DNA from 3 places in the Enterococcus sp. AZ126 genome. Region 1 is predicted to be linked to each of the others. Evidence: riboswitches for the same ligand, from Rfam matches in the RefSeq annotation. Region 1 holds a riboswitch; each other region holds the start of a gene.

Region 1 (2,208 bases):
ATAAGGGATCAAAATATAAAAATCTAAGTAATGAAGTTTGGATAATCTCTTTACTTGTTTCATTGACTTTCTCCATCATTCAAGAATTTATGAATCGCTTCTTCATTTAGTTTCTCATCGACTTCCAATACACTTCCGGCATCAGTGTAGTCATTAAATGCCCAGCTCCCTTTAACTGGTACAGATAATGTTTCAAGATTTTTTACATTCCCTTTAAGAAAATCTTTTGCTAAGTCTATAAGTACGTTAGTAGGTATGTTTGTATCCAAATAGCCAACAGCTTCACCAGCAATTTTTGGAAGTTGTGCTAGAGGTAAAGCATCTTTGGACTGTTTAGCCAAAGCATCCATGACTTGTTGCTGTCTTCTTACGCGACCAAAATCGCCCTCTTCGTCCATTCGAAAACGAGCATATTGTAACAATGTGTTGCCATCCATGATTTGCTTGCCTTTTTTTATATCGACATTGTCTAAATTGATCTCTTTTTCTGCATCGATTTCAACGCCTTTTGGATACAGTTCATTGATCAGTTGGATGAAATTATTAAAATCAGCTGAAATATAATAATTGATTGGTAATCCAAACGAGTCATTAAGCACTTTTCTCGTTAATTCTGCTCCACCATATGCATAGGCTGCATTGATTTTTTCCAAACCATGTCCCGGTATTGAAACATAAGAATCTCTCATAATTGATATTAATATGGGTTGCTTTGTTTCACTGTTATAGTGGGCGACCATTAAGGTATCAGCGCGTCCCCCATCTTCATCATCTTCTCGACCGTCATCACCTATGATCATAATCGTGATTTCTTTCATATTCGTCTGCTGATCACCAGAAAAATCATTATTCTTGTTCTTGTTTACCTGTGATTGAGCCATTTTTTTCCCATTATGAAAGCTGATTGCTGTATAACTGCCGACTCCTATAATAATCAAGAGAACCAAAAGAAGTATACAAACTAAAAATTTCATTCCTGTTTTCATTTTTATTCCTCGCTAATCATTTTAATTGATCATCAAATAAAGCTTGGCATTAGGAATTGATTTAGATGGGGGATAAAAAGGGTATTTTGACTAAAAAATAATGGATAACAACAGGCACAAAATAAAAGAAGAATCTTCACGATCGATAATATAAAATGAAGAAAACAGTCCTTCTTTGATTTGTCTCTCCGCCTTTAAAGAGTAAGAATCCTGTCAACATTATTTACAAAAACAAAAAACCTCCGCTTAGAATAACTCAGCGAAGGGGATTGATTTCAGCACAAAAAAGAGCCTTTTATCATTCTCATCGTTGAGTTTTAGCACTATGAAACGTAAAAAGCAGAGCTTTTAGCTACTTTGTGAAAAGCCTTAATTCGACAATTCCTGTCCTACCCATTCCTGTCTTTCGACATTTTTGAGCAGTAGCCTGTGTTTCCATAGGAGCCTCACCTAACAAGTTATTCAGATCGTCTTAAATATAGTAAATATCTCTAATGAAGTCAATGAGATAAATATTAATTTTTTTATAATATGCTTTTTTTATAATGACTTTTTTTATTTTAAACTAGAAATCCCATCGTCTAGAGGTTTCACGCTACAAAAGTGAATATGCCAAAAAAATACATCTATCTATATTCTTTACTCTTTCTTAAATATAAAGAAAAAAGTTAATAGAAATAAAGAATAGAGGAACGATTGTTTCAGCTAAATCTTCACTTATGGGTGTCAGACAAATGAGTAAACAAAAAAATAGTAGGCGTGCTATAATAAAAAATAATACAGAGTTGAAAACTGTATCAAAAAGATAATGTTTTTATTTAAATTTTTTACGAATATTCTATTTTTATGAGTGATGAAACGTAATGTAATCTGTTTTCAAAATGAATGTGACACAACGTGGAATGAAGCAGAAAAGGTGCTGGAATTATGGTGAAAAAAGTTGATAAATGATCAATCTAGTTACATTTTTGAAGCGAATAGAGATAAATTTACTAAGTATTAAAGCATCGTGTTTCTGATATGAACTTTTACCAGTCGATTTTGTGAGATATGCAGAAGTTTTAACTATGATTGTAATCTCAATCGATTAAAAAAAGAGTGAAATGCTTATAAAACAATTTTACAAGATCAGTTTTACAGAAAGGGGATAACAATGACAGAAGAAGCAGTCTTATATCAGCATGGAACGTTGGGTGCATTAATGGCAGGTTTGATGGATGGG
Region 2 (2,208 bases), 260 kb from region 1:
CGTGACTCAACGAGGTGAGCAAGAACCTTTAAAAGCGCGTCGAATCATGGAACGTATTCGATATTTAGCACAAGAAATTACAATGTCTGGAAACGATCGAAGAAATGGATAGAGGAATATTACTGATTATCCTCTCTCCAGGTTTTTAGTGAGGTTGGAACAGAAGTGTTTAACTCTTATTTCCGAAGTTTTTACTTCTGTTCCCACCGTTTATTCAGATTTTTTAAGGCTAGGACCTAACTCGTAGAGCTATGTCCTAGCCTTTCATTTTTTTTATTTTTATTAAGTATACATGATGAGGATGGACGATTGTAGATTCTATCGCTTATAATAAAGTATCAATTTTTGGAGGACGTAACATGAAAAAAATCGCAATAGCAGTTTTAACTGTATTTACGCTGATTTCTTTAGGAGCTTGCGCACAAAATAAAAAAGATTCGTCAAAAGGAAGTGAAGAAACAGCAATGAGCAGCCAAAAAGATCAAGTGATTGATGAAACGCTGAATACTAAAGACAAAGACGAAACGCAATCAATATTTACCGCAGTTTTAGTTGAAGATGCTACGAAAAATGAAACGGTGGACAAATCGATTCGATTCGTTTTAAAAGACGTCGAAGTGGTTGAAGACCCAGAAAAAATAATTAATATGATGAAAAATGATGGCGTTATTTTAAATGTACCAAAGGAACAATTGGCTGATGGCCTCACAGAAAGTGAGTTTAAAGCTGGGGATACTATTCAATTTACTTTAGCTGGCTTACCTGCGATGACGATGTCGATTCCACCTCAAGTCGCTGGAAATTCAGTCGTGAATGTCGAAAAAAAATAATAAATTTAAAAAATAATCAATGTTGATAAATAGTGCAGCTGCACGTTTGTAACATTGGTTATTTTATTTTTGTTAGAAAAATGAATAAAATGCTATTGACATTTGTTTTAAAACGGTGGTATAGTTTCATCTGTAAGTTAATTAAATAGATTTGTTAGGTGAGGCTCCTATACAAACACAGGCTACTGCCCAAAAACATCGAGAGATGCCAATGGGTAGAACAGGGATTGTCGATTACAAGGCTTTTCATAAGGTAGCTAAAAGCTCTGCTTTTTACGTTGTATAGTGCCAAAACTCAACGACTAGATCATACAGGCTTTTTTTTGTGCGCTTATTTATGACCTTCCGCTGAGTTTTTGGCGGAAGGTTTTTTGCTTTAAATCACTACGACTGTTGGAAAAGCAGAGTAGAGGATGAACGGTACTTGCTAAAAAGCAATATGTCCGCGAAAAACCAATCACCGATAAACGAATCTAGGGAAGGAGCAAACCAATGAATTTTTAATCAATATTATCGCTAGTATATTTGCTGGAATGATCATTGGCGTAGAAAGACAGTGGCGAAAAAAACTAGCTGGAATGAGAACAATGACGTTAGTAACGTTTGGCTCAAGTCAATTCGTTTCATTATCCGGTTTAATTCAAGATGACAGCAGTCCGACGCGAATTGCGGCTCAAGTCGTAAGTGGTATAGGTTTTCTTGCTGGGGGTGTGATTTTACGAGAAGGATTTAGTGTGACTGGGATCAATACTGCAGCAACTTTATGGTGTTCCGCAGCAGTCGGAAGTTTGATTGGCGCGGGATTTGTGATCGAAGGGGTGATCTGTTCTATTGTTTTAATGTTAGTCAATATTTTATTAAGAAACCTATCATTCAAAATGGATGACTTAACTGTTCAAAGACAAGAAGAACAAGCCGATTCGATTCATTACCTATCAGTGATTACTAGTAATACAAGTGAAGTGATGCTTAGAACAGAAATTATTCAGTTATTGGATAATTATTGCCTAACCTTTACAAAATTTTCTTGTACTGATTTGGCTGGTAAAAAAGTAAGGCTATTTTTAGAAATCGAAGCTGCAAGAAATGGGACGCTCGCAGTGAATACAATTATTTCCGAATTATCCCAACTATCAGAAGTCATAGAAATTAATCAAATGAGCAATTAAAAGAACGGAGGAATTATCATGGTAAAACAGTGACTGTCAAAATTATCGATTGGAACAGTGAAGAATATTGGAAAGGAATTTTATTAAGAAATAAGTTCCTCAAAACGAGCGCGGGGAAAGAATGGATCAAAGAATTACCTGTAAATGAAGAGCAGGATATCCATATGGCTGCATTGATTGATGGAAAAGTTGTAGGAACCTTACTTCTT
Region 3 (2,208 bases), 220 kb from region 1:
TCACTATTTCCGAGTTTTACAGGTTTGGTTTCTCGGTTCAGTGGTTGGTATATTTTATCGGCTGTTTTTTGAACATTTTTAAATACGGAAGCTCCATAGGCAGAAGCTCCAGCAACGATAAGTAACACGAATGTCAGAACACCTAAAATCGTTCTTTGTATAAATCTTTTTTTAGCATCTGATGTCGAAAATTCTCTGTTGATATAAAACTTATAAAGACAAATATAGGAAAGATTCACCCATGCAAAGCTTAATGAAAAACCTGCAATCACATCGCTTGGATAATGAACTCTTAAATAAATTCGACTTAATCCAATTAAAAGCACATAAATGATCAAGGCAATCTTTATCTTTTTGTATTGCTTTGGATAAATCGTTTGTGCAATCAAAATAATTGAACACGCCAAACACATAGCTAAAAGCGAATGACCGCTAGGAAAACTATAAGAGGTTCTTTCTGCTAATTGATTCACATTAGGTCTTGGTCGAGCCACCAGATGTTTAAATATAAATCCAAATGCACTCACCACGAAAACATTGCTGATCATCCAAAATGCCAGTAATGTTTTCTTTTTTCGCCAAAGAGTAAATGCTACTATCAAGCTTATAATAAAAATCGGCCCGATTGTCGCAGTTTTAGCGAATAAATTTACAATAGTTGTCATTGTCTCATTTGGTTTCCAATTAAATTGATAGATCGCTGCATCTAATTGATTAAACCATGGAACATTCTGAACAACTAAAAAGGTCAATGCTGAAAATAGTAAGATACTCAAAATAGCAGGGGTAATTTTTTTTTCTTTCAACGTATACATGTCATAAATCCCTTCATTCTTATATTAAATAACATTGTTAGCTCAAAGTCAGTATTTACAACACTAATAAAAAACGCTGTAACTCACTTGCCTTGCAAATAAAAGCATGAGTCCAGCGTTTTTTCGTCAAACTACACTCTTGAAAACACAAGCAGATAATAAGACGTTACACAATTAGTAAATCAAGTCCATATTTACCAAAAGAAAAAAGCCAAACATTTTTTTCCTAAGACGTTTGACTTTCAATCAATCTCATCGTCTGAGTTTTAGCACTATACAACGTAAAGAAAATTCTTAGCTATTTTATGAAAAGCCTTAATTCGACAATTCCTGTTTTACACATTGGCGTCTTTCGACGTTTCTGCGCAATAGCTTATGTTTGTATAGGAGCCTCACCTAACAAGGTTATTTATCTATTTAATTTACTAAATAATACCGTTAGAAAGCATTTTTTTCAAGTTATTTTTAGCGTCTTTATTTTTTCTTAATTTAAATCCAAGGGAATTTAGAAAATGTCATTCTATTGCATAAAAAGAAACGACATCAAAATAGTTTTGATCGTCGCTTCTTTTTAACTATATTTTACTCATCTACCTCTTCAAACTGTGAGTTATAAAGTGATGCGTAGTAGCCATCTTGAGCAAGTAATTCTTCATGTGTTCCTTGTTCTTTAATATCACCGTCTTGCATGTAAAGAATTTTATCTGCATCTTTGATCGTTGATAAACGATGCGCGATAACGAATGATGTACGACCAGCCATTAAGTTATTCATCGCACCTTGAATCAGTCCTTCTGTTCTTGTATCAACAGAGGATGTTGCTTCGTCAAGTATCAAGATCGGTTTGTCAGCTAAAATTGCACGAGCAATGGTCAAAAGTTGTTTTTGACCTTGAGAGATATTTGAAGATTCTTCATTCAACTCCATGTCATAGCCGCCAGGTAATGTTTGGATGAAGTGATGAACGTGTGCAGCTTTGGCCGCTTCATAAACTTCTTCATCTGTTGCATCTAAACGACCATAACGCAGGTTTTCCATGATAGTTCCTTTAAATAACCAAGTATCTTGTAATACCATCCCAATATTTTTACGCAAATCTGCACGGTTAAAGTCTTTGATATTGTGTCCATCGATTTTGATCGCACCAGAAGTCACGTCGTAAAAACGCATCAATAATTTAACCATTGTTGTTTTACCAGCTCCAGTTGGTCCAACGATGGCAACTGTTTGGCCTGGATCGACATGTGAACTAAAATCATTGATGATGATTTTATCAGGTGTGTAACCAAAACGAACATGTTCAAAGTCAACCATTCCTTTTGCTTTATCGATTTTGACTGGATTTGGAACAGTTTGATCTTCTTCATCTTCTTCAAGAAATTCAAAAACACGT

What was found. Region 1 has a riboswitch for magnesium ahead of IGI43_RS04125 (LCP family protein). Riboswitches for the same ligand answer to the same signal wherever they lie in the genome.
Region 2: it holds a riboswitch for magnesium, as region 1 does, so the genes downstream of both, IGI43_RS02795 (MgtC/SapB family protein) here and IGI43_RS04125 (LCP family protein) in region 1, are expected to answer to the same signal.
Region 3: it holds a riboswitch for magnesium, as region 1 does, so the genes downstream of both, IGI43_RS03005 (phosphatase PAP2/LCP family protein) here and IGI43_RS04125 (LCP family protein) in region 1, are expected to answer to the same signal.

What each region holds. Positions count from the first base shown of each region.
Region 1 covers NZ_JBIOSB010000001.1:837,252-839,459, reverse strand. Annotated here, with positions in the region: gene IGI43_RS04130 (FtsW/RodA/SpoVE family cell cycle protein) at 1-63, opposite strand, end outside; gene IGI43_RS04125 (LCP family protein) at 60-986, opposite strand; M-box (ykoK) riboswitch at 1,282-1,451, opposite strand; gene budA (acetolactate decarboxylase) at 2,140-2,208, shown strand, end outside.
Region 2 covers NZ_JBIOSB010000001.1:573,089-575,296, reverse strand. Annotated here, with positions in the region: gene dnaI (primosomal protein DnaI) at 1-112, shown strand, start outside; gene IGI43_RS02800 (hypothetical protein) at 360-830, shown strand; M-box (ykoK) riboswitch at 974-1,144, shown strand; gene IGI43_RS02795 (MgtC/SapB family protein) at 1,334-1,999, shown strand; gene IGI43_RS02790 (GNAT family N-acetyltransferase) at 2,029-2,208, shown strand, end outside.
Region 3 covers NZ_JBIOSB010000001.1:618,703-620,910, forward strand. Annotated here, with positions in the region: gene IGI43_RS03005 (phosphatase PAP2/LCP family protein) at 1-815, opposite strand, end outside; M-box (ykoK) riboswitch at 1,060-1,226, opposite strand; gene IGI43_RS03010 (ABC transporter ATP-binding protein) at 1,398-2,208, opposite strand, start outside.